Regions from separate parts of the Adlercreutzia sp. ZJ138 genome, predicted to be linked through region 2. Evidence: predicted binding sites of a transcription regulator. Region 2 holds the regulator's gene; the other holds the start of a gene.
What was found. The regulator HrcA, encoded in region 2, represses chaperone genes, less so after heat shock. The targets are predictions, from matches to a motif close to TNTTAGCANNCNNNNNNNNNGNNTGCTAANA.
Positions count from the first base shown of each region.

Region 1: the regulator HrcA is predicted to act here: its motif matches at 6,950-6,980, upstream of G7Y43_RS01080 (Hsp20/alpha crystallin family protein).

Region 1 is NZ_JAAKEA010000002.1:32,551-48,326, reverse strand. It holds gene G7Y43_RS01100 (glutamine synthetase III) at 330-2,420, shown strand; gene G7Y43_RS01095 (YerC/YecD family TrpR-related protein) at 2,434-2,724, shown strand; gene G7Y43_RS01090 (YfcC family protein) at 2,917-4,512, opposite strand; gene G7Y43_RS01085 (helix-turn-helix transcriptional regulator) at 5,082-6,050, shown strand; gene G7Y43_RS01080 (Hsp20/alpha crystallin family protein) at 6,289-6,741, opposite strand; gene G7Y43_RS01075 (aminopeptidase) at 7,151-8,641, opposite strand; gene G7Y43_RS01070 (AAA family ATPase) at 8,987-10,762, shown strand; gene G7Y43_RS01065 (rubrerythrin family protein) at 10,911-11,522, shown strand; gene G7Y43_RS01060 (IMP dehydrogenase) at 11,687-13,207, shown strand; gene G7Y43_RS01055 (LysR family transcriptional regulator) at 13,340-14,266, opposite strand; gene G7Y43_RS01050 (phenylacetate--CoA ligase family protein) at 14,656-15,776, shown strand, end outside.
Region 2 is NZ_JAAKEA010000005.1:82,728-98,503, forward strand. It holds gene G7Y43_RS03600 (zinc ribbon domain-containing protein) at 1-185, shown strand, start outside; gene nth (endonuclease III) at 194-859, shown strand; gene G7Y43_RS10660 (diacylglycerol kinase family protein) at 972-2,075, opposite strand; gene panB (3-methyl-2-oxobutanoate hydroxymethyltransferase) at 2,292-3,122, shown strand; gene panC (pantoate--beta-alanine ligase) at 3,229-4,083, shown strand; gene panD (aspartate 1-decarboxylase) at 4,195-4,578, shown strand; gene pgsA (CDP-diacylglycerol--glycerol-3-phosphate 3-phosphatidyltransferase) at 4,632-5,894, opposite strand; gene rimO (30S ribosomal protein S12 methylthiotransferase RimO) at 5,897-7,279, opposite strand; gene G7Y43_RS03645 (YajQ family cyclic di-GMP-binding protein) at 7,289-7,786, opposite strand; gene mtaB (tRNA (N(6)-L-threonylcarbamoyladenosine(37)-C(2))-methylthiotransferase MtaB) at 8,002-9,336, opposite strand; gene G7Y43_RS03655 (16S rRNA (uracil(1498)-N(3))-methyltransferase) at 9,333-10,136, opposite strand; gene dnaJ (molecular chaperone DnaJ) at 10,165-11,298, opposite strand; gene hrcA (heat-inducible transcriptional repressor HrcA) at 11,334-12,347, opposite strand; gene hemW (radical SAM family heme chaperone HemW) at 12,622-13,734, opposite strand; gene dusB (tRNA dihydrouridine synthase DusB) at 13,804-14,784, opposite strand; gene G7Y43_RS03680 (hypothetical protein) at 14,797-14,994, opposite strand; gene lepA (translation elongation factor 4) at 14,998-15,776, opposite strand, start outside.

The DNA of each region.
Region 1 (15,776 bases), on a different contig from region 2:
CAAACACGCAGCAAGTTTTCGTTTCGCCGGCTTTTCAAGTCGGCGAAACTTATTTTTGGGCGAGAAGCGTCGATGAAAAACAGTTCGTTCGCGTTTGGTGGTGGGCGAAGGGATCTGCTTGGATTATCGGAGATTTCTTGTGTGCGCGTATTATGGGTTTCTGGGTGCTTCAAGAGGCTTTTTCACCTGCAGCAACCTGCGGCAATCGGCGCGAAACATTGCGACGTTACTTTGGTAAGGGTGCAATGTCGCTGCGCTTGTTTGCGCAGGCGTGCTATTGTATGAGAGTTACCTTCTCGGCTGACATGGTGTAAGGAGTACGGGGTCACATGACGAACATTTCCGAAATTTACGGTTCTATGGTGTTTGATGTTCATACGATGCAGGAGCGCCTGCCTTCCGCAACGTTCAAGCAGCTTATGAAGACGGTACAGGATGGCGATCCGCTGAACCCCGAAGTTGCCAACGTGGTGGCTCATGCCATGAAGGAATGGGCCATCGAACTGGGCGCCACACATTACACTCACTGGTTTCAGCCGCTTTCGGGTATTACGTCCGAAAAGCATGACAGCTTCATCGATCCGAAACCCGACGGCCGCGCCATCATGACATTTTCGGGTAAGGAGCTTATTCAAGGCGAACCTGATGCGTCGAGCTTCCCGTCGGGCGGTCTGCGTGCCACCTTCGAAGCGCGCGGGTATACCACGTGGGACCCCACCAGCTATGCCTTTATCAAAGACGAAGTACTGTGCATTCCCACGGCATTTTGCAGCTATACCGGCGAGGCGCTCGACAAGAAAACCCCGCTGCTGCGATCGATGAAAGCAATTGATGTGCAGGCTAACCGCGTGCTGGCACTGTTTGGCGAGCGGCAGCAGCGCGTGACCACCACACTCGGCGCTGAGCAGGAGTATTTCCTCATTTCTGAGAAAATGTACGAGCAACGGCTCGATTTGGTGCTCACCGGCCGCACGATGTTTGGCTACTGCCCGTGCAAGGGCCAAGAACTTGAAGAGCACTACTTCGGTGCTATTCGCCCCACGGTGAACGAGTTCATGAAAGAGCTCGACAACGAGCTGTGGGCGCTTGGCATTGCTGCGAAGACCAAACACAACGAAGTGGCACCCGCCCAGCACGAACTGGCACCTATTTTCACCACCACGAATCGTGGTATCGACGAGAACCTGCTCACCATGGAGAAGATGAAGCTCTTAGCTTCGCATCATGGCTTGGTGTGTTTGCAGCATGAGAAGCCGTTCGCTGGAGTAAACGGTAGTGGCAAGCACAACAACTGGTCTATCTCGGCAGGCAAGAAGAATCTGCTTGACCCAGGCGAGAACCCCATGGAGAACCTGCGATTCCTGGTGTTTTTGACAGGCGTCATCCAAGCCGTCGATGACTATCAGGAGCTGTTGCGCATGTCGGTGGCGTCGTGCGGCAACGATCATCGCTTGGGTGCCGACGAGGCACCGCCCGCCATCGTGTCGATCTTCTTGGGTGACGAGCTAGAAGCCATTGTGGAAGCGTTGGTGAGTGACCGCGAGTACGAAAGCGCTCACAAGGTATCCATGGACTTGGGCGTCGATGTGCTTCCGAACTTCCTGAAGGACAACACCGACCGCAACCGTACCAGCCCCTTTGCGTTTACAGGCAACAAATTCGAGTTCCGCATGCCGGGCAGTGCGGTGAACCTGGCTGACTGCAACACCATTTTGAATGCAGCTATGGCCAAGAGCCTGAAGGATTTTGCCGATGCTATGGAGGGCAAGCGCGGCGAGGAATTCGAGGCGGCTGCCATTAACTACATCAAGGACACGTTGCGTGTTCATCGTCGCATCATCTTCAACGGCAATGGCTATTCTACCGAATGGGAACAAGAAGCCGCACGTCGCGGTCTGGCGAATAACAAGACCACAGCCGAAGCGCTGCCGTGCTTTATCGAGCAGCGCAGTATCGATTTGTTCGAGATGTTCGGCATCTTGTCGGAAACCGAAGCGCGCAGCCGCTACGAGGTGAAGCTGGAGAAGTACAACAAGCTTATGAACATCGAGGTGCGCACGATGAAGCGCATGGTGCGCCGCATGTTCCTTCCCGCTATCAACGAATATGCGGGCCGCATCGCCAGCAACATCGCCGCCATCAAGGCTGTTGCTCCGAACGCGCCGGTGCGCCAGCAAGAAACATTGCTGAACAAACTGCTCGGCGGTGTCGACGAGATCAACGAGCATCTGGAGGCGCTGCACACGGCGCACTATGCGGTACTTGAGGTTGAGAACGGGCAGGAGAAAGCCAATACGTACGCCCACGAGATCATTCCCATTATGGATGCGCTGCGCGCGGCGGTCGATCGCATGGAAATTCTGGTTGACGACGCGCTGTGGCCCGTGCCCACCTACAACGAGATCTTGTTCTATTCGTAAGAAAGGCACAGCTATGGCCGAAATCAGAACGAAGGAAGTCGATGATCTGCTGCGCGTGCTTGCCGAGCTTAACGACGAAGACACCATCTTCGCGTTGCTGGAGGACCTGTTCACTATCCGCGAGATCAAGGACACCTCACAACGCCTGACTGTGGCGCGCCTATTGTCGGCGGGGAAGTCGTATGCGGCTATCGAAGAGGAAACGGGCGCGTCGGCCACTACCATCGCGCGCGTGTCGAAGTGCTTAAGCTACGGTGCGGGTGGCTACGAGATTGCGCTGGGTATCTTAGACGGGGCATCTTAGACGGTGAAGCGCCCAAGTGGTAGGTGCGATAGGCGCGGTAGGCCTCGGCCGCTGAGCAGGGAACTCATTTATGCATGGTAAAACGGGAGACGCCCACCGAAGTGGACGTCTCCCGTTTGTAGTGCAGCAAAGTTCGCTTTTCGCAAGCCGTGCGGTTTGCGCGGCTGTGCGGCTTTGCAGGCCAGCAATGCGCTACTGCAAGATAACCATCGCTGCGGTGAGAACCAGCATGCTGACCACACCCAAGATGATGAATAGTTTCGCGCCGAACTTCAACCAGGTTGAGTACTCGATTTTGGCAATTGCCAAGCCGCCCATGATAGCACCGCAGGTGGGGGTGAACAGGTTCACCAGGCCATTGCCGGCGCTGAAGATGACCACCATTGTCTCAACAGAGAAGCCGAGATGGCTTGCCAAGGGGCCCATGATGGGCATGGACACCGTTGCCATACCCGACGAAGACGGAATCAGGAACGACAGTACGATGTAGAGCAGGTATGACAGTGGGGCGAAGATAACTGCCGACATGCCAGCCAGTGCGTTGGCGGCGTTCTCGAGAATCCAAACCGATAGGCCTGTTTCAGCCATGAGTACGGTGATGGAGCGGGCGAGTGCGATGATGAGCACGACCGACATCATACTGGCGCAGCCGTTAACGAACGCCTTCACGAAGCGGCTTTCGGAAATGCCGCCGATCAGGCCGATGATGATTGCCATCAGCAAGAACCACGTAGATGCTTCGTCAAAGTACCACTGACCAAGCGGGAGGCCCGTCAAGAACGATGACCAACTGCTCGACACTTGCTCTTCGGTAACAGCAACACCGGAAGCTTCGCCATTAAGCGTTAGGGCAGAGTCGGTGGCCTCGTCGTATACGGCGGTAATTTCGTCGCCGTTCACATCGGTGGCAACCTCTTCATAAGCAGCGCCGGCGTTAAACATATCTACGCCAAGGTCTTCCCACGGAATGAAGCTGATAACCATGACCAAAAACGTCAGGCCGAACACGATAAGCGTTGCCTTCTGGCGGCCGCTGAGTAGCTTTGCGTTTGGGTCTGCTTTGGCTTCCTGTGCAGCTTTGGCTTCCTCGCCAAATTCCTTATTCATGACTTCTTGTTCTTGCAGCGACAGAATAGTGGAACCCTTGTCAGCTTTAACCTTCTTTGCGTAGCGCATGACAAACACGATTGAAATAGCCAACGAGATCAGCCACAGTGCAGCACCCAAGCCGATGATAATGCCTTGGTTTACCTCAAGACCGGTGCCTGACAGCGAGTCGACCGCAGCGCCGATGGCGAACGGGTTTACCGTGGAACCCAGCACACCGCAGCCAGCGCCCAGCAGCACCACGGATGCGCCAACCATGCTGTCGAAGCCGGCGGCCACCATGGTCGCCGCGAGCAGCAGGTAGAATGGCACGGTTTCCTCGAGCATGCCGTAGGTGGTGCCGCCAATGGAGAAGATGAACATGAGGATAGGAATGAGGATAAGCTCGTTGCCGTGCATCTTTTTCACCAGCGCCGCGATGCCGGCATCAAGCGCACCGGTTTCGGTGACAACACCTAAAAAGCCACCGAGGATGATAACAAACAAACAGATGGGTAAAGCGTCCGTAAAGCCCTTCACCGGAGCAGTGAGCACGCCTGACAGCGTTGCCCCCTCAATGCCTTCGGTTCCGGTAAACGCCATGATGAGCGTAAGAATGGCCAGAACCACCAACATGATCAAAAGAATGGTGAATGAAGATATCGAGCGCTTCTTTCTGCTTTTCTTGGCAGTGTCAGACATGATAGCCCCTCCTTTTCTGGTCGTTTTCCAAGGGTCCTTCCCAATGGATGCGAACGGTACATCTATGCTTCACGCTGCAGAGCTTTGGCGGACGTCAAAGCGCAGCGATCGTGCTGCAAGGGTGCGAATCGAAGGTGTTGCGCCTCTGTCTTGTTTGGGTGTCCCTCTCCCGTGTTACTACATAGCCACCATTGCATGGTTTTGGCGTGCCGTGAAGGATTAACGGGGATGCACGGCTTGGTGTATCTTGTGATTAACGTGTTTGTAAAACTTGCTAATCCCTCAATAAACGCCTGATGAAAGTATATGTGCGAAAATCAGAAACGCGTCTTTTCGTTTACGCAGCGCTTCCTTTTTGAGATAATCCTGTTGAACGAAACGCGCGTGTTTATGAAAGCAAAAAGCACCCGATTCCACCGCGCGGCGCAAATGGTTTGAGTTCGGCTTTTGAGTTTCAAGTGAAGTAATCTTCGAGTTTTGCTTTGGGTGTTGGCAAGCGTCCGATTATCACCTGAAGACTATTCATGTAGACGCCATCCCCCGTGGATGTGAGCGAAAGGTCGAGCGTCATGGAACTACTGCTGTTCTACGAGATGATCCTCACGCTGCTCGCATCGTGTTTGGCGGCTGCGGCGTGCTTGTCGGCGTTTTTGGTAGGCCGCAGTAAAATGATGCTCTATTCCTTCACGGGTTTCCTGTCGTACTTTTTCGACGTGGTACTGGTGTTTCAAGACGTGTTCATGGAGCACATTGATGCGACATTTGTGCACGACGGCACGTACTTGCTCGTTCGGTCGTTTTTGGTGATCTTCACCGGTGCGGGTTTTCTTGTTTCGCTTTGGCTGATCATTTGCGAGTACGTGGGAGACACACGTGAAGCGATGCGCATCGTGCCCGGCCTGGTGTTCATTGGTTTGAGCGAGTTCGTGCTGGTGGGCTTTCCTGATAGCGGGTTTCAGCGCTTTGCATTCTATACGTTGCGTAGCGTGTTTTTGCTGTGGATGCTCTGCGCGGCAACTATGCGCTTCCTCCGCACGAAAGACGAGTTCGAACGGGCGCGTCTGTGGCGGAAGCGCTGGATTGCGGCCACATTGGTCGTGTTGGGTGCCTGTATTGTCATTGAGGATGTCTACGGGTTTTTGATTTGCGATACGCCGTACTTCCAAATTGGACCAGTTCTTATAAGCTCAGAGCGAAACTACGCCGAAAATGTACTGCTGCTCGCCTGCGCCTTTTTTGCCTGTCGTGACGCAGCACGCATGCTGCTTATGCGTTTTCACGAGCCAACTGCCATTAAGGATGGCCCTGATGACGAGAAGATGCGTGAGAACTTGCTTGCCTATGCGCGTCGTTATGGGCTGTCGGCGCGTGAGCGCGAGGTGTTGGGGCAGGCGCTGTCGGGCAAGGACAATCAAAACATAGCGTCGGGCATGGGCATCGCGCTCAACACAGTGAAGGTGCACATGCACAACATTTTTAAGAAGACGGGTTGTGCCAACCGCAAGGAGCTTTCGCAGGATTTCTGGAAGCGCATGTAAGAAAACGCAGTGGCAGGATAGACGCAGGTGGCGCGGCTGTCGGATGCGGCAAGGCTTGCAGCGCGATTTGCTGCGTGCTTGCTTCCAAACGCAGGAAAGCGACCACGTGGGCCGCTTTCCTGAAGGAGAAAGAAGGGGTGAAGCGAAATGGGGTAAGGGGTTGCTTCACCCAAGGGGGGCTGGTTCGGTAGCCGGTGAGCTGCATGGTACAGTTGTCGGCTACCGCTTGCCGGGCAGCTTAGTCGATGGCGATGCTTCTCGACTCTTCCAGCTTGGGCTGCTCCTGCTTCTTCGGTACCGTAATGCTGAGGACACCGTTCTCGAAGCGGGCGCGGATTTCGTCCTCTTCGATGTCTTCGCCGGCATAGAAGGTGCGGCTGCACTTTCCGCTGAAGCGTTCCTTGCGAACGTAGGTGCCAGCCTCATCTGTGTCGCTTGACTCGCTGCGAGTTTCAGCAGATACGTGCAGGTTACCTTCCTTCAGCTCGATCTTTACGTCCTCTTTCTTGAAGCCAGGCAGATCGATAGTCAGCTCGAAGGCGGTCGGGGTTTCCTTGATGTCGGTGCGCATGAGTGTGGGTGCCATCTTCTGCGCGGGCATGGCCGGCATGTTAAAGAAGGCATCGAACGGATCGCTCATCAGCTCGTTGAGTAGGCTGCGGTGGGCATTGCGCGGTGTGGTTACCATCATCTTCGTCATGAGTGTCAACTCCTTTGTGCGTCGTGGCCGGTTTGGCTTCGATGCGCCGAGTTAGTGGATGCATGAGCGCAGGCGGGTGATGTGTGTACCCTGTACGGGTGGTGCTGTTACATGCCTTCCGTATCGCTTGCGCTTTACATCCTCGCATCGGGGGTCTCGAACCGGACCGTTTTTTGGTTCGCAAAGAGTATGGCACGATTATTAGCACTCGTGAAGCGAGAGTGCTAAATCGTCACATCGTCGTTACGCTTCCGTAATAATGGGTGCTCAAGCGTTGTGAATGAACGTTGCATATCGGAGGTTGGGTATAAGGAGGGGTGAGTGAACGGTGGCAATCTGCGCATGGAGGGCTTGATCCAGTGAGATTATGCGCAGATAGCCGGATGGTTTGTTTTCTAACTTACGCGTTCGTTAAAAATGCTGCGTAGCCTTTGTAGGCTTCGAAGATGTCGGCCTTGCTGGTTACCTCCCACGGCGAATGCATTGACAGCACCGGCACACCCGAGTCAATGACGTCCATGCCATATTCAGCGGGAATGTAGGCGATAGTGCCGCCGCCGCCCGCATCGACGCGCCCTAACTCGGCGGTTTGGAAGCTTACGTGCGCATCGTCCATCACCCGGCGCACACGTGCCACGAATTCGGCACGAGCGTCGTTGCTACCGCTTTTGCCGCGCGCCCCCGTGTACTTGTTGAATACCAGGCCACGGCCTAAATATGCGGTGTTCTTCGTTTCGAACACGCCGGCGTACAATGGGTCGAATCCGGCCGATACGTCAGATGACAGCATGCTTGATGCTGCCAAACAGCGGCGCAGTGCAAGGCCGCCGCCAACTTCGGCGCGCCGTCCGGCAAGCTGCTCGTCGGCTAACGCTAAGATTTCGGCCATGGTGTTCTCAAAGAAGTGCGATGTCATGCCGCTGGCACCGACGCTTCCGATCTCTTCCTTGTCGACTAGGAGACACACCGCCGTTTTGTTCAGCTCGGCTGGCGCATCTAACTGCGCTACCAGCGAGGTGTACGCGCATACGCTGTCGTCTTGTCCGTAGCCGATTACCATGCTGCGGTCAAACCCGAGTTCGCGCGCCCGTCCGGCGGGCACCACCTCAAGCTCGGCGGACAGGAAGTCCTCTTCGCTGATGTCGTATTTCTGCTGCAAGAGAGAAAGCACGTATGCCTTTACCGGGTCTTTTGTGCTCCCCTCTTTATCGGTGGCCACGGTGGGCGTTGTGGGATCGTTGGCGGCAGCGTCGGTATGCTTTGCGTCTTCGGTACGAGCCTGCATGGCTGGACGGCTGCCTACCAGCACGTCGAGGTCTTCGCCTTCGACGATCTTCGCTGCGGGCTTCTCCATCTGTTGCGCACCCAGGTGCGGCAGGATGTCGGTTACGCAGAACACCGGGTCGGCCTCGTCTTCGCCGATGCAGATATCGATCACGGTGCCGTCGGTTTTGGCAACTACCCCGTGAAGTGCCAAAGGAAGCGTTACCCATTGGTACTTCTTAATTCCACCGTAATAATGCGTGTCCAGCAGCGCGAAGTCGCCCGATTCGTACAGCGGGTTCTGCTTGATGTCTAAACGTGGGCTGTCCACATGTGCCCCTAAGATGTTTATTCCCTGTTGCAGTGGGGCGCTTCCTAGCTGCACGAGCATGAGCGCCTTGCCCTGCATATGCGCCCACACCTTGTCACCTGTGTGAAGCGTACGTCCTTCGCTCACGGCGCGCTCGAGCGGCATGTAGCCTGCTTGTTCGGCCATGCGGATCGATGCGGCCGTCACTTCGCGCTCGGTTTTGTTCTCTGATATGAAATCGATGTAGCCCTTGCTAAGCTTCTCAAGCTCGGCTAAGGCTTCCTCGTCGTAGTTCTTCCATGCGTTTTCGCGTTCCATAGCACACCTGCCTTTCGCGTTGGGCCGTCCGCGTGGGATTTTGCCCTCTGGCTTGGGCTCGCACTTCCGTGTGGCCCCTTGTTCGCGGACGACACTTGTTGAACGCACCGATTCTACCGCGAATGCGGCCTGCGCCTAAGCGACAACTTGGAAACCTTGCGAAGCTTATTGATATTTGAAAGGGCCTTTTGTTCGTTTTTGGGTTGCGCCTGTGGGCGGTGGGCAGTGTGGCTGACTGAGGTGGGCGGGAGTCGGCTTCTTTGGATATAGCGTATAATTACCCGAAAGCTCGCGCGGCGCGCACTTCACCGCGCAGATGAGACATCGAGCAAGAAAGCGGCATTCATGGACAAAGGAACTCACGGCATCTACGAGAACGGGATCTTTCGTAAGGGCAACGTGCGCATATCCGATCTGGCGTGCCGCAAGGTGTTGCCTGTTGGTAACAGCAGTTTCACCTCTGTTGTTGAGAACGCAGTGTTTGTCGATAAATCCATGCTTATAGCTGACGTACTCGATAGTGGGTCGGTCGCCATGCTGTTCTGTCGCCCGCGCCGTTTTGGCAAATCGCTCAATTTGAGTATGCTGCAGCGGTTTTTCGAAATTCCTTCTCCGAACGACTTTGTTGGTGCGGATACAAAACCTCTGTTTTGTGGACTTGCTATCTGGGATGCAGAGGGTGGGCGCTACCGTGAGTACTATCAAGCATATCCCGTTATCCGTTTTTCGTTCAACAACTTGAAAAGCCTGGACTGGGAGGGTTTTCTGAGTGGCATTGCCGCTTCAATTGCTGCAGAGTACCGTCGGCATGGTTATCTTGCGGAAAGTGATCGTTTGAGTGATATCGACCAAGGGCTTTTTGCTCGTATTGCCACAGGCGAGACAGACCAAGGCTCTCTCGTGCAATCGTTGTTGCTACTGTCGACGCTTCTGGCCAGGCATTATGGTCGCCGTTCTGTGGTGTTGATCGATGAATACGATGCACCGGTAATGGCCGGGCATTCCTACGGCTACTATGACGAGGTTGTTGCTTTTTTAAAAGCTTGGCTCACGGGCGCTCTTAAGGATAACGAGGCGCTTGCATTCGCTGTGCTCACAGGTGTGCAGCGTATTTCGAGAGAGTCAATTTTTTCCGATCTCAATAATCTTGTGGTAAACACATCATTGAATGTCGATTCAGATGAGCGTTACGGATTCACCAAGGATGAGGTGGATGCGCTTGCGGAGTACTGCGGAACGACATCATGCATGGATGACGTGCAAGCTTGGTACGATGGCTATCGGTTTGGCAAAGTGGACGTGTACAACCCTTGGAGTGTGGTGAGTTGTTTCAGCCAGGGATATCAGACCGACGTATATTGGGGCAACACCTCCAGCAACTCGGTAATCGGTGAAGTGGTGCGTAATGCAAGCGAGGATGTGCTGGCTGAGTTGTTTTCCCTGTTAGAGCAAGGCGGCACGATTGCTTCCCCGCTTGATTTGCGCGTTGTTTTTCCCGATCTGGGTGTACGGGAGGAAGCAGTATGGAGCATGCTGTATCTGGCCGGTTATCTGACGACCGACGACACGGAATTCCCGAATGACACCGATGTAATGCGCCTTCTGCGTATTCCTAATTTGGAGGTGGCGAAACTATTCCGCAGCGAAATCCTCCAACGGTTTTCCGAAGCAGCTGGTGGGCGAGATCGGTTGAGTGCTTTGCATCGGGCGTTGATTTGTGGTGAGGCGCAGGCTGTGCAAGAAGAGCTCACACGTATTATGCTGAGCTCGGCTAGTTTCTTCGATTTAACGCGCGAAAACAGCTACCACATGCTTATGCTGGGTCTCTTGTTTGGCTTGCGCGGCTATGCAGATCCGGTGTCGAATCGTGAAGCAGGGCGCGGACGTTTTGATATCCTTCTCACTCCTTGTGAGCCTGACCGCGATCCTGCTATTGTCATCGAGTTAAAGTACGCTGCACCTGATACACCTGGCGCAGCCGACTTGGCCGCTCTTGCCACTGCTGCGCTTACACAAGCAATCGATCGTGCTTATGGAGCGGCGAGTGCGCACGGCGCTGCCGGAGTACAGTACTTCGGCGTGGCTGCGAGTGGGAAAAACGTAGTCGTTGCATGCGCTTAGGTATCAACTTGTAAACCTTGCGAAGCTTATTGATATTTTGTATCAATAAGATACACTTGCGCTAGCTTGAGGGAGGAAATGCGCTGCCAACGTTTCGGCGGATTGCAGAGGAATCCTGAAGCACTATCCCGAAGACGAAAAGGAGATCATGATGATCGTTCGCGACGTTATTCCCACCCCTGAGAATTCTTCCAACTTCCATGCGGTAACTGAGTCCGCCACCACGGCTGGCACCACGCTGGACAACCTGAAGGCAGCCGTTTGCGGCGAAACAGGAGCTTCCGCCAAGTACGCTGCGTGCGCCGTTAAGGCTGACGAGGAAGGATTCGCGCAGGCTGCCAAGCTGTTCCGCGCCGCTTCCGCTGCCGAGCAGATTCACATTGGCATGGAAGCAGCTCTTATTGCCGAGCTGGAGGAAGGCTATGAGCGCCCCACCGCTGATGAGGTTGTTGTTGAGGCAACTGACCTGAACCTCATTGGTGCTGCGCAGGGCGAAATCTACGAGACTGCTGACATGTATCCTACCTTCATCAACAAGGCTATCGAAGAGGGCAACGCCAAGGCTGTTCGCGTGTTTACCCGCGCTAAGCTGGCTGAATCGGTGCATGCAGAGAAGTATATGGAGGCGTACAACAACCTGGATGCCGTCGATAACGACGACTACTTCCTGTGCCCCATCTGCGGCTACATCGAGAAGGGTGACAACTTCGAGAAGTGCCCCATCTGCGGTTGCGCCGCCGACAAGTTCCAGCGCTTCTAAGCTGTGCGGAATCGCAGAACAGCACCATCGCGTGTGACGAACGGGTCCATTCGGGCCCGTTCTTTTTTGCCGTGTGCGGGACTGCGCCAGGTATTCCCGTGCTTTGCGTAGTACAATAGCGCGATATTCGTTCATCCATCGTGCCGAGTGAAGAAGGAGATCTCATGGCCTACTATTTCGAAGAGCCGTCCCGTACATTTAATGAGTATCTGCTCGTTCCGGGGCACACTCCTTCCACGTGCGTTCCGACTGCAGTCAGCTTGAAAACGCCGCTGGTGAAGTATCGCCCCGCCGAAGAGGAATGCCCGCTGTCGCTGAATACACCCATGGTGAGCGCCATCATGGCTGCCGTGTCGGACGATCACATGGCGGTGGCGTTGGCGACCGAAGGCGGCTTGTCGTTCATCTATGGCAACCAGTCTATTGAGGATGAGGCTGCCATGGTGAAGCGCGTCAAAGATCACAAAGCCGGCTTCGTGGAAAGCGATGCAAACCTGTCGTCCGACATGACCTTAGCTGATGTTGTGGCGCTCAAAGAGAGGCTGGGACACTCCACCATGCCCGTAACCGAGGGTGCCAAGCCCAACGGCAAGCTGTTAGGTGTTGTAACCGAGCGCGACTATCGTCTTTCTCGCATGAGCTTAGACGAGAAGGTTGCCAACTTCATGACCCCGCGCGAAAAGCTGATCGTGGCACCGGCCGATACCACGCTGAAGGCTGCCAACGATATCATTTGGGATCACAAGCTGAACTCGCTTCCCGTGGTTGATGAGAACGACTGCCTGAAGTATATGGTGTTCCGTAAGGACTACGATTCACACAAGTCGAACCCCAACGAGATGCTCGACTCACAGAAGCGCTACATGGTGGGTGCGGGTATCAACTCGCGTGACTATGCCGAGCGAGTTCCGGCGCTGGTGGAGGCCGGCGTCGACGTGATCTGCATCGACAGTTCCGAGGGTTATTCCGACTGGCAGAAGATGACTATCGAGTGGGTACGCGAGAATTACGGCGACACCGTGAAGATTGGCGCTGGTAACGTCGTTGACGACGAAGGCTTCCGCTTCTTGGCCGACGCAGGTGCCGACTTCGTGAAGATTGGCATCGGCGGCGGTTCCATCTGCATTACCCGCGAGACGAAAGGCATCGGTCGCGGTCAGGCCACTGCCACCATTGAGGTTGCAAAGGCTCGCGATGCGTATTTCAAGGAGACGGGTGTGTACGTGCCTATCTGCTCCGATGGTGGCATCGTGTATGACCATCACATCTCGCTGGCGCTTGCCATGGGTGCCGATTTCGTGATGCTCGGCCGCTACTTCGCCCGCTTTGACGAAAGCCCGTCCGCTAAGGTGATGGTCAACGGCACCTACATGAAGGAATACTGGGGCGAAGGCTCTGCGCGTGCACGCAACTGGGGACGTTACGATTTGGGCGGCAAGAAGAAGGCGCTGTCGTTCGAAGAGGGTGTTGACTCGTACGTACCCTACGCTGGCAGCCTGAAAGACAACATGGACGTCACACTGTTGAAGCTGAAGTCGACCATGTGCAACTGTGGTGCGCTTACTATCCCCGAATTCCAACAGAAGGCGAAGCTGACACTGGTGTCATCAACGTCTATCGTTGAGGGCGGCGCGCATGACGTGCTGCTGAAGGACAAAGCGCCGTACGTGAGTAACGCGCGATAATATCGCACAATAACGATGTATAGCGGCACCCCTTAACTGCGGGGTGCCGCTGTGTTTCAGCCTATAGAATGCGGCGGTTTATTCTTCGCTTTAACGCTTTCCCATAACTGTGGAGTGCCGCTGCGTTTCAACTTACCCCAAATAGTGCGTGACAGTGGGGTTCGCTTCAATGATGCGGTGTAGTTCCGACAAGTAGCTGCGAAGCAGGGCATGTGGCTTGCGCTCGTTGTGCATGATGTAGCCGACCTGCATCACTTCGTCGCAGGTAAGCGGAATACGGCTGATTCCCGATGTCATTTCTCCTGAAAGCACGCCGGTTGACAGCGTGTATCCGTTGTGACTCGAAAGCAGCTGTGAAAGGGTGCCGCGGTCGGAGATGCGGATGTTGCGGGAATGCGGCAGGTATGACAGTGGCTCTTCTGCGTAGTAAAACGAATTCATGGAACCCTGCTCGAATGAGTAGCGCGGGTACGGCTCTAAGTCTTCGGGAGTTAGCGATGTGTGGTTTGCCAGTGGGTGTCGCTCGCCCACGAATACGTGTACCTTCGCGTCGAACAGGGGAAAGAACGCCACGTCGGCATCGTCAAGCGCTTTTTGAATGACGCGTTTGTTGAAGCTGTCCATATATAAGATACCCACTTCGCTGCGAAACGACCGTACGTCATCGATGATCTCGCTCGTTGCGCATTCGCGCATGATGAATTCGTAGTCTTCTCCCTCGCACGACTCGATGACGTTCACAAACGCCTGCACCGAGAACGCATAGTGCTGTGTGGAAACAGCGAGGCGTACGTGCGAGCTGTCCTGACCGGCGTAGCGCGCCTCCAACATGTCGGCCTGTTCGATGACCTGGCGGGCGTAACCCAAAAGCTCGGTGCCGTCGTTGGTGAGGGTGACGCCGCGGTTACTGCGCGTGAAAATGCTAATGCCCAGCTCGCGTTCGAGCTCCTTGATCGCAGTCGACAGGTTCGACTGCGATGCGTACAGGTTTTGGGCGGCGGCGTTAATGGAGCCGTACTCGGCGATGGCAATGAGGTATCGAAGCTGGGTGAGGGTCATGAGGGACCTCCGTTGAAGCGGTGGGCGTAAACAATCGGATTCGGTGGCAATGCGCTGCGCAGCGTGCGACGCGCGAGGTGTTTCCATAGCTTAACGGTAATAACGAAAACGTAGCAATACATTATAGCGATAATAGGTTATCGGTATGTGAAAGGGGAGGGGGTCGAAGAAAGGGTGAACGCAAGGCGAAATGAGGACCCGTTCTTGCAAGGGCGGATTTCGGCAGAAGTTGAAGCGACATCATCTCAGTCTTTTATTTCACCTGGCAATCTATTATACAGATAACAAAGCATCAAAACATCGAATGACACCAAGGGTTGATCGATACGTGTCGCCATGGTTTCATAAGCGGTGCTGTTTTCAAGAGGATACGAGAGAAAGCGACCGACATGGCAAAGAAGGACATTCCGTACGATCAGAAGTACTACGACCCGGAAATCGAGTGCATGCCGCGCGAAGAGCTTGAGGCGCTGCAACTTGAGCGCCTGCAAGCCATGGTGAGCTATGCCTACGAGAATGCGCCGTACTACAAGCGCTCGTTTGACGAGGCGGGTGTGTCGCCGCAAGACATTACGTGTCTTGCCGACATCGCAAAGTTCCCCTTCATCGATAAGAAGACCGAGCGTGAAACACAGCATGTGGGCAGTTTCTTCGGTGAGCTGTGTACGGTTCCCGAGGAAGACGTCATCTTTATGGCAACTTCGTCGGGCTCAACCGGCGTGCCCACGGTGTCGCCGTTCACGCAGGAGGACTTCGACCTGTGGCAAGACACCGAAGCGCGCCTGTTCTGGCAGGCGGGCATGCGTCCGAATGACCGCTACGTGCACGGCCTGAACTTCGCTCTGTACGTGGGCGGCCCCGACGTCATCGGCGCGCAACGTTTGGGTGCGCTCGCCATTTGGGTGGGTGCCGTGCCGTCCGACCGGTTGTTGTTCGTGCTGAAGCAGTACCAGCCTACGGTCATTTGGACAAGCCCTAGCTATGCGTGGACTTTGGGCGAAAAGGCCAAGGAAAAGGGCTACGACCCGCGCACCGACTTCAACATTCACACTATCATCGTTGCTGGTGAGCCGGGCGGTTCCATCAAGAGCACGCGCGAGGCTATCGAGAATTTGTGGGGCGCGAAGGTGGTTGACTTCTTCGGTCTGTCCGACATCTACGGCGCGTGCGCCGCGGCGTGTGAAGCACACGATGGTCTGCATATCGTGGAAGACCAAATTCTGGTCGAAACAGTTGACCCGGCAACTGGCGAGGTACTTGAACCCGGCAAGACCGGTGAGCTCGTGTACACCACGCTCATGAAGAAGGCTCGTCCGATGATTCGTTTCCGCACGGGTGATATCGGGTACGTGTCAACCGAGAAGTGCGAATGTGGTCGCACGCTGGCGCGCATTCACATTACCGGCCGCAAAGACGAGATGTTCATTGTGGGTGCTGTGAACGTATTCCCCAGCGACGTCGAGTACGTGGTTCGCGCCGAGAAGGGGCTGACTGGCGAGTACTTAATTCG
Region 2 (15,776 bases):
GAACACCGTCTGCTGACTACTGTACCTGGTGCTACCAGAATGGTGAGTATGAGCGTGAGGAAACCATGGACGACCTTATTGAGCGTTGTGCGCCGTATATGATGGAATCGACGCATGTTTCTCATGACGAGGCTGTCTCGATCATGGGAGCCATTCTCCCCAACCTGAAACGCTGGAAGGATTAGGAGCTGCTATGCCGCGGGAGAGCCTGACCACACAGCGTGAGCGTGCTGGCACTATCGAAGAACGCATGTTTTCGCACTACGGTGAGGGTGCGTGCTCTCTTGAGCACGAAACCCCTTTTCAGTTGACCGTTGCTGTGGTGTTGTCAGCACAATGCACTGATGCTGCCGTAAACAAGGTGACACCAACGCTGTTTATGCGTTATGGCACCCCAGAACGCATGGCGGCTGCAAGCCCCGCAGATATCGAAGCAATCATTCATTCGCTGGGGTTCTTCCGTACCAAGTCGAAGAATCTCATCGCGCTCGCACAAACTGTGCTCGCCGAGTTCGGGGGCGAGATTCCCAATGATATCGACAAGCTACAGAAACTTCCAGGCGTTGGCCGCAAAACCGCCAACGTGGTCATGTGCCAAGCGTTTCGCAACCCGCAAGGCATCGCTGTTGACACACATGTGTTCCGTATTGCCCATCGGCTGCGTTTCGCCACGCGCAATGACGATACCCCAGCGAAAACTGAGGCAAAGTTGCTGAAAGTCCACCCGCGGCAAACCTGGCTCTACATCAACCACCAATGGGTGCATTTCGGGCGTGATTATTGCCGCGCACGCAACCCGAAGTGTGCAGAGTGCTTCATTTCTGACCTTTGCCCGAGCTTCGGCTGTGAAGCGCGTTAAGGGAACAGTGGTTTATTCCGCCAGTTCTGGCGTCAGGAACCTTCAAACCCAGAACAAGACGGCCTATGTTTAGTGTTTCCTTAAACGGATACGAGAACACCGCTACTTAAGCCTAAGCTTGACGGCCAGTCAACACCGATAGCGCGTGCTTGTGCATACGAATGTCGAATTCCCGTCCGCGTATGCGTTCGCCATCGGCCTGAGCTGGCAGCTCGCTTTCGAAGCGTACGTGCACGCCACTCGCCTGTGCGAGGTGGATCTGGCGAAACCTTGTATGATGTCCGCCCTTGGCAAGCAACAGAATGCCTGTGGCAGAAAGCGAGCTCAGTGGTGGTGTCGCTAAACACACATCGAAGAGTCCGTCATCGATGCGGGCACTCGGACACACTTTAAAGCCGCCTCCATACGTAGGTCCTATTTGCACGGCGAACAGGTGGGTTTCACCAGATAAACGCTGTGGAGCTGCAACGGATGCGCTATCGTGCACAACTTCTGCATCATCCATGAGATCGGTGGCGTTTGCGTGTTCAAGTTCGACATCTACTTCAACGACAGGGTGGTTATTTCTAGCGCTCACATCGTTAGCACTCTCTGTGCCGTTTAATTCTAGGCTTTCCCATCTATCGGCAGTACCGGTAAAGCCGGTCATATCGGCGCCGAACGGGAAGGGACGTAAGACCCCAAACAGCTGCGCGATTGCGCTTTCCAGATACAGAAGCGTACCGGTACGCCCTGTTCGTTGCCGGCGCTCGACCGTATCGAGCGCGATGGCGGCATCCAGCCCAAATGAGAGCGTTTCGGCGAAGTATTCTCCGTTCACGCATCCAACATCGGCAGGTGTAATGTTGAATTCAAGGAGCTGTTTGAGGGCGCGGTCGGGTTTTGCTGACATACCAAGTGTTGCCGCATAGTCGTTTCCCGACCCGAAGGGAATAAGCCCAAAACGAGGACGATCCGTTTCGTTGCGAGCCATCAGCCCGTTAACCACTTCGTGTACCGTTCCATCACCTCCCACAGCGATTACGGTGCGGTATGTTGGATGAAGCGTTCGTACGATATCGATGGCGTGCTGAGCATACTCGGTTGGGAATAAATCACATGCGTCTGCTCCCATGGCACTACGCAGCTCACACACGATGCGCTGAGCAACGTCTATCCCTGCGCCGCTTCGTGCTGCTGGGTTCGCGATAACGGCAATTCTCGCAAACTGATGCACGGTTTCTCCTTTTCATGATGGATGGCGGCGTGTACTTGATCGAGCCGCTCTGCGACATAATCGGCTACTTTGTCGCGTTTTGCAAGGGAAAACGCAACAGTGTCGTTTCACGTCACCGCTCACCGCTTGTCGGCGTCTTTCCCCCGGTAATATGGGTTTTCTTGTTGCTTTTGTCGCGCATCGCTACAATGCAGGCATACAGCGAAAGGGGTATCAATGAAAAAGCAGACCGTAGCCACGTTTCGCGCGGCGAAGCAGGCAGGCACCAAGCTGGCCATGCTTACTGCGTACGACTATTCAACCGCAAAATTGGTTGATGAGGCAGGTATTGAAGGCATTTTGGTGGGTGATTCGCTGGGCATGACCATGCTCGGATACGATGACACGCTGCCCGTAACCATGGACGACATGGTGCATCACACGCGCGCAGTTACGCGCGGTGCCGAGCATGCGCTCGTGGTTGCCGACATGCCGTTCATGTCGTACCATCTTTCACCCGCTCAAGCGGTGGAAAATGCTGGGCGACTGGTGAAGGAAGGCGGCGCACAGGCGGTTAAGATTGAAGGAGGCGCACAGTTCGCATCCGAGATACAGGCCATCACTCGCGCATCAATTCCCGTTATGGGGCATTTGGGTCTCACACCACAATCTATCAATGCGTTTGGCGGCTTTAAGGTGCAGGGTAAGACCACGCAGGCTGCACAGCGTCTGGTTGACGACGCCCGCGCAATCGAAGCGGCGGGTGCGTTTTCCATCGTACTCGAGTGCATTCCATCTGAACTTGCGGCTATTATCACAGAAGCAGTGGATGTTCCAACTATCGGCATTGGTTCGGGTGCGGGATGCGATGGGCAAATTCTGGTGTATCAGGACATGCTGGGTATGTACGGAAACATGGCACCGAAGTTTGTTCGTCGGTTTGCCGAAGTGGGCGACATGATGAGAACGGCGTTTGCCGACTACCGTACTGCCGTGCAGGGTGGGAGCTTTCCTGCCCCCGAGCATACGTTCGCCGCGCCTTCGGGCACGTTCGACGGTGTGAACTAGCTGTTCGGTATTACCCAAACCGCTGAAGAGACACAATTGACAACGAGCAATACGGGTGCGGACGGGTTCAGCCAAGACTGCATCCGTACATAGAAAAGGATCATTCATGACGCAGATCATCACCACTATAAGCGAAATGCGTGCGCAGGTGCACGCTTGGAGAAACGCTGGCGAATGTGTTGGCCTTGTTCCCACCATGGGCTACCTGCACGAAGGGCATAAAAGCCTCATTGAACGCTCTGTTGCTGACAACGATCGCACGGTGGTGAGCGTGTTTGTAAATCCCACGCAGTTTGGTCCGAACGAAGACCTCGAAAGCTACCCGCGCGACCTCGACCGCGATGTTGCGCTCGTTACGCATGCCGGTGCCGATGTGGTGTTTCATCCCGAACCTGAAGAGATGTACTTCCCTGACCGCTCCACCACCGTACACGTGGAGGGCTTGGGAAACGAGCTATGTGGTAAGAGCCGCCCGATTCACTTCGACGGCGTGTGCTTGGTGGTAAGTAAACTCTTAAACATCACCACGCCCGATCGTGCGTATTTCGGACAGAAGGACGCCCAACAGCTGCTTATCGTGCGGCGCATGGTGCGCGATTTGAGCATCGGTACAGACATCGTGGGCTGCCCCATTGTGCGTGAACCCGATGGGTTGGCGAAAAGCTCGCGCAACACGTATCTTTCGCCTGCTGAGCGGGCTGCGGCCGTTGTGTTATCCCGTTCGCTTGCGTGTGGCCGTGCGGTGGTTGAATCTGGCGAGCGTAGTGCTGAGGCCGTGCGTGCGGCCATACGCGCCGAACTGGCAACCGAACCGCTCGCCGAACCTGAATACGTCGAAGTTGTTGACACGAATACGGTAAGTCCCGTCGACGTTATAGCTGGTGAAGTGCTGGTGGCTATTGCGGTACGCATCGGCACCACGCGCCTGATCGACAATTTCTTCTTCGATCCGGCCGCATAGGCGTTGTCTATCACTTTTGATTGAGATACCGCTTAGTTTATAAACCAGTAACACGTACGTAAGCCCATAGGTGTTTAGAGAACGTTCGAGAAAGGACCATAAAACCCCATCATGCAGCTGACTATGTTGAAGGGAAAGATTCATCGCGCCATCATACAACAAGCCGACGTGGACTACGTCGGATCTATCACTGTTGACCCGGTACTGCTTGATGCGGCTGGCATTCTCGAGTACGAGCGTGTGCAGGTGGTCGATGTGAGTAATGGCGCACGCTTCGAAACCTACACCATCGCTGGCGAAGCAGGAAGTGGCATGGTGTGCGTGAATGGCGCTGCGGCGCATCTGGTTACGCCGGGAGACCTTTGTATCATCATGTGCTACTGCCAGATGACACCTGTTGAGGCACGCGAACATCGCCCACGCGTGGTGTTCGTTGACGATAAGAACGCCATTGCCAAAGTTGCGCGCTACGAGCGTCACGGCGAAATTCACTGACTCGCTGGCGCATTCCGAATATAACGTGACGAGGTGTGATTCTCGTCACGTTATTACTTTTCGGTAACCTCGCTTGCAAGCGTCTCTAATGCGGCGCGCACTGTCAATCGTCGCACCTGACTGCGATCGCCTGGTACGAACAGCCGCATCGCTTGTGCTTCGTGTGCATTGGCCCAACCAATCCATACGGTTCCCACTGGCTTGCCCGGCTCCGCTCCTGTAGGTCCGGCAATTCCTGTTACCGACACCGCAACGTCGCAGCCAAGTGCTTGACGAGCGCCGCGAGCCATATCAAGCGCCACTTGTTTGCTTACTGCCCCATCGTCGGCGAGTGTGCGGGAACCGACATGCAGCGCCGCATACTTCACCTCGTTCATATAACTGGCAATGCCACCACGAACCACCGTTGAGCTGCCGGGCACTGCTGTCAACGCCGCACAGATTCCACCGCCTGTCAGGCTTTCGGCTGTGCCTATGGTCACACCGCGCTTGGCGGCTGCGGTAATCACGCTGCTCGCCGTTTCAACCAAGGCGCGGTCTTGCGCCAACGCAAGCTCAGCTTCGGTCGCCGCGCGTGTGTACGTTTCATCTTCGGCGCGCGTCGCATCGAGGTTTTGCGCTAGTAGTTCGATTAACGATTCGGACACAGGCTGCGCTGCTGTGTCCGGGTCTGCCGTGGCTCTCTTGCCCGACGGCGCAAAGCCCAGCAGTTGCTTCGCCTTCACAAAGTAATCGAGCATGCTCACAATGGTCAGCACTAACGCTACGATCATTACAAGCCAGGCAATAATATAAAGCGGGTTTTGGAGTGGATTGTCGCCGCTTTCAAAAGGCACGCCGTCCATCACGATAAACAGCACAATCGCCACCATCTGGGTAACCGTTTTTGCCTTGCCATACCAGCTTGCGGCAATCACCGTACCTTGATTCGCCGCGATCATGCGGATACCCGACACGATAAACTCACGCGACATGATGATCAGTGTCACCCAAGCAGGCAGTACGCCCAGCTCGGTGAGCGACAACAACGCTGCTAACACGAGTATCTTGTCGGCGAGCGGGTCCATGAACTTGCCGAAGTTGGTCACTTCGCCGCGACTGCGGGCTAAATATCCGTCGAGTGCATCGGTAGCTGCGATCAGCACAAACACCGCCGCCGCAACCCAGGGCTTCCACACTTCGCCGCCATCAAGGAAGGGGAACCAATCGAACCAGGGAGCCAAAAACACTACTACGAACACCGGCACGAAGCAGATGCGCGTAAGCGTCACGATGTTCGCCGGCGTCCAGAGACGTTCTTGTGGTTCCTGAGCCATGTTTATTCACCTTCCATTTCGTACAGCAGCGTATCGGTGATGGTAACCCGCCGCACGTCGCCGACGTTTCCTTCGCTCACATACACCACACCGTCGACCTCGGGTGCTTGGCACATGGCACGCCCGAACAGTTGGCCATCCTCTTCAATACCTTCGATCAGCACGTCAAAGGTACGCCCAATGCGTGCAGCAATAATCTGGGAGCACACACTGTCGGCAATGTCGCGCACACGTTGGGCACGATCGCGCTTCTCATCTTCATCAATTTGGTCAGCTAGCGCCGCCGCACGCGTTCCTTCTTCGCGCGAGTACGGGAATACACCCACGTAATCGAAGTAGCCCTCCTCCACAAACGAGCACAAATCCTCGAACTGCTCATCGGTTTCACCGGGAAATCCGGCAATGAGTGTGGTCCGCAGCACCACATCGGGAAGCATGCGGCGAATCCTATCAACCAACTGCACGAACTCGTGCCTGTTACCATGGCGGTTCATCGCCTGCAGCAAGCTTTCATCAACGTGTTGCAGGGGAATATCAAGGTAGTTGCAGATGTTATCGTGCTTGGCGAATACGTGGAGCAGCTCGTCGGTTATTCCTTCGGGTTGCAGGTACATCACCCGAAACCACACGTGGGCGAACTCATCAGCGAGGCGATCCATCAAACTTGCGAGCGTATCGTCGGAACCTAAGTCGGAGCCCCATCGCCCAGTATCCTGCGCGATAAGCACAATCTCTCGTGCGCCGGCAGCTATGCGACGCGACACCTCTTGGCGGATGTCGCTGTACGTGAAGCTGTGATAGCGCCCGCGGATGTACGGGATCGTACAGTACGAACAGAAGCGATCGCACCCGTCGGATATCTTCACGTATGCCGATACCGCGCTCATCTCCTGGTCAGGCAACGCATAATCGGCAGCTTCGATGTTAAGGGCGCTGGTACCTGCACCGTTCGCTTCGCCGTATGAGAAATCATCGTCAATCGGTTCCACGGTGCGATCAATGCCAAACAGGTCGCACAGGATGCTCACAATGTCGTCTTCCTTACTGCATGGCACAAACATGCTTGCTTCGGTTAGCTCGGCGGCGAGATCGTCCCCGTAGCGCGCCGGCATGCAGCCCGCCACCACAAGCTTCGTGTGGCCACAACGCACAGCATCAAGGGCCGCCACGTCGAGAATTGCCTCAATGCTCTCTTCGGTTGCGCTTTGAATAAACGAGCAGGTGTTCACCACCACAGCGTCGGCGTCAGCAATCTCATTAACAATGGAGAAGCCTGCATGCGCAAGCCGCTCCTGCATATGTGCAGTGTCAACTTCGTTTTTCGCACAACCAAGCGTGAGAAACGACACTGCCAACGGCAATGTTTCGTGTGAAGGGTGCGTCATGGGATGCGCCTAGCGATAGTTCACGTACTGAAGGGGCTGACCGTAGTCTTTCTCCTTCAAAAACGCGATAACCTCTTGCAGTGTGTCGCGGGAAGCTGAGCTTACGCGCAGCTTGTCACCTTCGATGGTTACCTTCACCTTCATCTTGGTGCCGCGAATGTCCTTCGATATGGTGCTGGCGGTATCACGGTCGATACCTTCGACGATAGTTGCCATCTGACGTACGCTTTGTCCGGCCGCGGGTTGTGGGTCACCCCACTTCACGGCGGAAAGCTCGATGCCGCGGCGAACAAGCTTTGAGCCCAACACGTCGATGACTTGCTTTGCTACGAAATCGGCGGGAGCCGATACGGTAAAGGTCTTCTTTGCTTTGTCAAGCGTTATTTCCGCGCCGGAACCTTTGAGGTCGTAGCGCTGGGAAAGCTCCTTGCGAGCCTGCTGGAACGCATTGTCTATCTCTTGCATGTCGACGGTGGAAACCACGTCAAAGCTTGATTCCTTAGCCATGGAAGCATCCTTTCTCGCATTGCGATGCGCATTGGTACAGCCACGATGTTATCCGTATAGGATACCTTACCTTTTCCTTATGAAAGGGCGTAACGTGCAATCAGCGCGCACGCGCACGATAAAAGCGACATATTGGAAAGCAAGCAAGATTCGCGAGAGATAGTTGTTCAAAGCCACCTGCGCAGGGCTGAATGTTATCAGCAGTTCGCTCGCTCCTACGACAGGAACCGCTTGGGTAGCGGTAGGCGTACAAGGCTGCCACTTTCAAGGCTTTCGGGCACGGCGATCTCGTAGTAGCTCTCCGTTGTCGCATGACCGGCACCTTCGACGAGCACTCGTTCCTCAGACCCCGCCCGGGCTGCATAATCTTGTTCGCGCAGGTGGTCGCTTAGCTGACGCAGGTGTGCCGCTCGTTCAAACCGCAGCGCATGTGGAACTTGGTCGGTGCGCTGCGCCGCTGGCGTACCTTTGCGAAGTGAATAGGGAAACACATGCAGTTTCGAGAACCCACAGGTAGTACATACAGCGCACGTTTCTAAAAACTCTGTTTCTGACTCGCCAGGAAACCCGGCAATCACGTCGGTTGTGAGCGACAGACTGGGCACCTGAACTCGCAAGTCGTCGACAATTTCACAGAATCGTTCTGCGGAATACGGGCGAGCCATCTCGCGCAATACCTTCGAACTTCCCGATTGCAATGGCAGGTGCAAATGCCGACAGATACGCCCCTGAGTGCTTGACAGTAACTGCACGAAATCGGGCGCGACATCGCGCGGCTCGATACTCGACACGCGGAAGCGAATGAGTTCCTGCGTACCGCGCGCACTACGGTCGGTTGCCTCGAGCAGGATCTTCAGTAGTCCCGCAAGGCGCACCTCACTCGCCGATCCCGTGGACGCATGGTACGACCCCAAGTTGATACCGGTCAGTACCACTTCTTTCGCACCCGCCTGTGCCAGCTCGAGCACTTCGTCGACAATCGACGTGACCGAACGGCTCCAAGCGGGTCCGCGAGCTACGTGAACGATGCAATAGGTGCAGGCGTTGTCACAGCCATCCTGTACTTTTACGCCGACACGCGTGCGAAAGCTCTCGCCAATACGCAATGCGGTTGCATGCGTGTGCGTAGTGTCCTCAAAACCATGCAGCTCCATGCGATCGAGCAGATGCACAATCTCACCAGCTGAGGCATCCTTATCACCAGCCAAGACATCTTCGATGATGCTCGATTGACCTTCAAGCACTTGCAGCAGTGTGCCTTTTGGTGCCACAACCACACGGTCACTCATGTCGGTATACGTTTTTGCGTCGATTGCTACAGCGCAGCCAGTCACTACCACCAACGCATCGGGGTTCGCGCGCAGCGCCTGATGGGTTGCCTTGCGCGTTTTCCGTTCGGCCTGACCCGTGACCGTGCAGGTGTTCACTACCACCAATGCCGCATCGCCTGCATCGGTTGGGACGTGTCCGCGCGCCAGTAGCGCCGCTGCAAATGAATCGGATTCGACGCGATTCACCTTGCAACCGAGATTAATCACCTGAAACTTCATCTGTTGCCCCTTGCGCCTAAGCATCCCAGCTCGTAAAGCACAAGCGCCGGAGCGACCACGCCAGCGGTTTCGGTGCGCAGGATACTCGGTCCAAGCGACACAGTAAACCCGCATTTAACACCTTCCACGATGCGACTGACTTCACGATCAGCAAGCCCTCCTTCCGGGCCGACCACCACAGCTACACGTGCATCGGCAACCTGGCTGCAGGCGCAGCGCTTCATCCCTTCCCACAGAGCTTCATCAATGGCGGCTGACCCCGGCGCTTCTTCCCAGCAGACAAGCACAGCTGTTGCCTCACACATAAGCTCAATTGCCTGATCGAGTGTTGCAACTGGGGCAACATCGGGCACGAAGGGCTGCCCTGACTGCATGGCGGCCGACTTTGCAATAGCCTGCCAGCGCTCGCGTCGGGAAGCCGCCTTCTTCGCATCCAGCTTTACGATTGCGCGTTCGCAGGCAAGTGGCACAAACGCTGCTACACCTAACTCAGTGGCATGGCGCACGACCGAGTCCATCTTGTCGCCTTTTGCCAGACCCTGCACGAGTATCACCTGCGGTCGCGACGTCTTTGCGTCTTCACGACAAGCGATGCGCACGATCGGAATTGCATCGTCAATACGAACGATCTCGCACTCAAAGTAGTCGCTTGCGGCGTCTACTACAGCAACATGTTCGCCGGGTACAAGACGCAGCACGCGGGCATGCTTAGCATCGTCTGGCGCAAGACGCAGCGGAAACACCTCGTTGGTTTCCGCTGCAAGTACCTGATTATCCAAAAAGAACCGATGAAGAGACACATGATCTCCTTTTACAACGGTGGAGCTGTTAGTTGAATGCGTCGCGCAACTTCTGGAAAGGCGTGCGCGCATCCGCTACGTCTTCACCCATCTCAGCTGCCAGTTGCTCAAGGATCTCGCGCTGACGCTTCGTCAGCTTCTTCGGCACCACTACGTTTACGTGCACATACATGTCGCCGCGTGCGTCGCTGCGGAAGCGCGGCATGCCGTAGTTCCTCACGCGAATGACCTGTTCGTTTTGACATCCTTCGGGGATACGCACGCTAATGCGTTCGTCTTCCATGATGCCGTCGATCTCAATTTCGGCACCCAGTGAAGCTTGTGCGATAGACACGTTTACGCGAGTATGCAGGCTGTCGCCTTCACGCTCGAAGTATTCATGCTGTTGAATACGGCACGTGACAATAAGGTCACCCGATCGAGCCGCATGCATGCCGGCCTCTCCGAATCCGGTAATGCGCAGCTGCTGGCCGTCGCGGATGCCGGCTGGAACTTCCACGGTGACGCGCTGGCGATCGGGTACCCTGCCCTGCCCGTCGCATTCGGGGCACGGGTTTTCGATCGACTTGCCCGTGCCGCCGCATGTCTGGCACGGTGATGCTGTTTGCATGTCGCCCAAGAACGTGTGCTGCACGGTAACTACCCGGCCGCGCCCGTTACAGTCGGGACACACAACCTCGCGGCCGTTCTCACCCAAGCCCGTACCATCACAATCGGCGCACGGTGCCAAGCGGTCGTAAACAATTTCCTTCTTCACGCCTGACGCAACCTCTTCAAGAGTCAGCCGCAAACCGACTCCCATGTCGCGGCCTTCCGTGCGCGTGGTCGTCCGTCCGCCACTACCGCCGAAAAACGAGCTGAAGATATCGCCCATGCCGAAGCCCCCGCCGAACAGGTCCTCGAAATCGACATAGCCGCCGCCGAAGGGTGAACCACCCGACGCCGCACCGGGAATTGTGCCGAAGCGATCGTACTGGGCGCGCTTCGCAGGGTCGGATAGCACATCATAGGCTTCGTTGAGTTCCTTGAAGCGATCTTCGGCATCGGGTGCCTTGTTGATGTCGGGATGGAGCTGGCGCGCCTTGCGACGGAACGCCTTTTTTATCTCGTCGTCAGACGCATCGCGCGCGACGCCTATCACCTCATAAAGATCCTGAGCCATGAAACGTTACCTTTCCTTGCCGTGTGAAGATTCGGCTATCTATCCTGTAAAGCGGCGCTTGCAACCTGCACCGCGTGAATGACCTTCGAATAGTCCATGCGTGTAGGGCCAACAACTGCCACAACGCCGGTTGCCGCGCCTTCGCCGTAACTACTGGCAACCACCGATACGCCCGAGAGACCCGCCGCCACGTTTTCGCTTCCGATATGCACCGTTGGTAACGCACCTCCTGCATGTGCCGCATCATCAAAAATTTGCAGAAGCACAGTGTCATCCTCGAGTACTTCCATCACCGGAATGAGCGATTGCGAGTGGCTGAACTCGGGTTTCGACAAAAGTGAACTTACACCGAGTCTGCGAGCGCGCGAGAGTTCGCCCTCTTGCAGGCATGAGAGCACTTCTTCGAGAACCATGCGCACGAGTGGGTCGGCAACTGCCGTGCTGAAGCCATGTGCCAGGCGCTCTTCCATTTCGTGAAGCGAGCGCTCCGAGAACATTTCGGCGAGCAGGGTTTGTACTCGAGCGAGATCATCAGGGGAAATGTCGGTTGAGAACTCCATCTGGCGGTTAAATACACGCGCGTCTTCAGTGACCACCACTACAAGTGCTTTGCGCGGCGACAGCGAGATCACCGATATCTGCTTGATGCGCATGTCCATAACACTTGGCGCAATAACAATAGAAAGGCAGTCGGTGAAGCGAGAAAGCGCAAGCGAGGTTTGTTCAAGCAGCGAATCGAGCTCGGCGGCGCTGGCGCGCATGCGTTCAACCGCTGCGGCATACGGAGACTCCTGTGGCAGAAGACCCTGCTGAAACAGGCGGTCAACAAAGGCGCGATATCCGTAGTCGGTAGGAATGCGACCCGCCGAGGTGTGCGGCTGCGTGATGTAGCCGTCTTCTTCGAGCACCGATAGCTCGTTTCTCACCGTTGCTGAACTCACACCCAGCTGGTACTGCTCCACGAGTGTGCGCGACCCAACGGGAAGCGCGCGTGCCACATATTCCTCTATAAGCGCTGCTAGAACGCGTTGTCTCCGGTCAGAAAGCATGGCACCTCCCTTTGCGTCGAATCCAAAACATGCCACAACCGCCCGCAGTGTCCCTCCATTAAGACACTGGCGCGATCGACGTTGTATGTGAAACGCTATTTTAGCAGCCGACAAGCGCGAGTGCTAATATGAATGGTCAGCGAGGAAAAATTCAACGCGAGCGCCACATTCGGGCTTGAAACGCGCGAATTCGACATGAATGTGAATGGGGTTTCTAAAGGGTTGCCAGCGGGATTGCCAGAACCCAGCGAGACGAAAGTAGCCCCAGGATGCTTTACGGTGCAAGGTTGAACAAGCGACCGTATAATTCGTTGCCGCAAAGCCACCCTGTTCTGGTCGGCTTCCAACGCCCGTGCTCGTGCACAGCCAAGCCATCGCGAGCAAGCTCTTCAAACGTTGTACGTACGTCGGGCAGAAGTGCGCTTGCCGCAGCAACGCGCTCGTCGCTTACTCCACGTGACATACGCATGCCAAGCATCAGGTCTTCTGCCGCCATCTGCCGCGCGTCAAGATCATCGGTAACCTGCCCGTCCTGCATGCGCATCCGGCGGTTTGAATTCTGCGTCATAGTGGTGGCCGCAAGCCCAAGCCCTAAATACGGCACGCCTGTCCAGTATGCCGTATTGTGTCTGCTCTCGAAACCTGGACGAGCGTAACTGGCAACCTCGTAGCGCGTAAACCCCGCTTGTCCGAGTACCTTTTCTGCTAGCTCCATGTGCTCAGCTTCTATATCATCGTCGGGTTCTTCCAACTGACCACACGCGACCATGCGCGCGAATGGCGTATGTTTTTCAATAGTAAGTGGATACACGCTTATATGTGTAACGCCCAACGAGACGGCTTCCTCCAAGCTTGCGCGAAAGTTATTGGCGCTCTGACCAGGAAGTCCGCACATAAGATCGATACTCACGTTCTCGAAGCGCTCTTGCGCCGCCACAATGGCGCGCCGGGCATCGTCGGCGCTGTGCGCGCGACCAAGCGTTTCCAATAAGCTGTCATTAAAGCTTTGCACGCCGATAGATAAGCGGTTTACGCCCAGCGCCCAGATGTCGCGCACCATACGCTCGGTTAGACTTTCGGGGTTCGCTTCCATAGTGCACTCTACGTCTGGCTCAAGCCGTAGGGAAAGCGACAAGGTGTACAGCAGCATAGACAACCTTGAGGTGCCAACATGGCTCGGTGTGCCACCCCCAATGTATATCGTTTTCACCTCGGTGAGCTCGCCTTCTTTCGCCTTACGGCGGATTTGCAAGCACAAATCCTCCACGTACTCGTCGATCTCGGTCGAACCGGTTGGAACAGCGCGCGTCGTGAAATCACAGTAGCCGCAGCGCTGCACACAAAACGGCAGATGAAGGTAGAGCGCCTTATACGGATCATGCGGCATGTGTGGATCCTTTCTGTTGATACGGTGCTTTTCGGTAAGCTTTGGGCTGGCGAAACCAGCTAGCGTTTCTTACCTGCGCTCCGCGTTGCTTCCCTCAGCGATTTCTAGCAGCTCATCGAACACAGCGTCGAAATCCGAAAGCGTTGAGCAGTGGTTGATGCGCTCGCGTGCGCACGCCGCGCCCGGCAGGCCCGCCACGTACCACATGGCATGCTTGCGCATACGCACGATGTTTCGACCCTCACGTTGTGACAGTAACTGGGCATGGCGACGCGCCATGCGTAAGCGCTGCTCGACGGTTGGTGTACATGGTTCGCTGTTGCCCGCAAGCGCCGCTTTTACCTGGGAGAACAACCAGGGGTTCCCCTCAGCAGCACGCGCAATCATAATGGCGTCGCAGCCGGTCACGTCACGCATGCGCACGGCGTCGGTACCGCTTCGCACGTCTCCGTTGCCAATAACCGGTACGCGAACTGCATCCTTCACACGCGCGATGGTGCCCCAATCGGCACTGCCGCGGTACAGCTGCTCGGCGTAGCGCCCATGCACAGCAAGCGCGTCGGCACCGGCATCTTCCATGCGCTGCGCGAACTGCGGTGCCGTTTCGTCGCCTATCGACCAGCCACGCCGGAACTTCACCGTCACCGGATGGCTGACAGCCTCCTTTACCGCCCGCACGATGCTGGCCGCAAGATCGGGTTCGCGCATGAGGGCACTGCCGTCACCCTTGCTTACGATTTTGCGCGCGGGGCAGCCCATATTGATATCCAAGTACGCAAGCGTCTGACCCATCACGTCTTCAATCCACGCCGCTTGACTTGCCATAGTGTCGGGTTCATGGCCGAATAATTGCACACCAACGCTTTTCTCCCCTGCGGCCAGCGCCAGCAGGTTTCGGGTTTTCTCGTTGGCGTACGACAGTCCCTTCGCTGACACCATTTCGGTAAACGCCAGATCGGCTCCTTGTTCCAGACACAACGTGCGAAACGCGATGTCACTCACGCCCGCCATGGGCGCGAGCAGTACATTGTATTTCCCAAACAACGTCACGCGTCGCGTTCCCTAGAAACTAAGCCCGCTACTCAGCGCGCCAATAACGCCGATACCGAGCGCGACGAGCAGCGCAACCGCCACTACGGCGACAAAGGCAACCAGGCATCCCGTTGCCTTTGATCTACGGGCGCGCTGAAGCTCTTCGGCGCATTTTTTCTCGTCGAAGGGGTCGTTGAGCCAGTCGTATTCTTCGCGTTTTCTTGTCATGGGCTAATCGTCCACCTTTAGAATCGCCATGAACGCCTCTTGGGGCACTTCCACATTGCCGATGGCCTTCATGCGCTTTTTACCGGCTTTCTGCTTTTCTAACAGCTTACGTTTACGACTAATGTCGCCGCCGTAGCATTTCGCAAGCACGTCTTTACGCTTCGCCTTCACCGTTTGGCGCGCCAGCACGCGCCCGCCGATAGCAGCTTGAATGGGTACTTCGAAGAGTTGCCGCGGAATGATCTCCTTCAGCTTCTCGCACAGTACCCGTCCGCGATCGTACGCCTTGTCTTTGTGTACGATAAACGACAGCGCATCGATTGGTTTGCCCGACAATAAAATATCAAGTTTCACCAGCTTGGATGGCTTGTATCCTGCGAAATCGTAGTCGAGGCTGGCGTAGCCTTTCGTACTCGACTTGAGCTTGTCGAAGTAGTCCAAAATAAGCTCGGAGAGCGGAATCTCCCACAGCATCTCCACTGTGGTTTGTGAAAGGTAGTTCATCGTAACGAAGGTGCCGCGGCGCTGTACGGTAAGGTCCATCACCGCGCCCACGTAGTCGGGCGGAATGAGAATCTTCGCCTTCAGATACGGTTCTTCCACCATCACGATCTCGCCAGGATCAGGCATTTCTTGGGGCGAATGAATCGTGATTATTTCGCCTGCCTGCTTGTGTATACGGTATTCAACACTCGGCGCGGTGGCCAGCAAGTCGAGCCCAAACTCGCGTTCGAGGCGCTCCTTGATAACTTCCATGTGCAATAGCCCCAGAAAGCCCACGC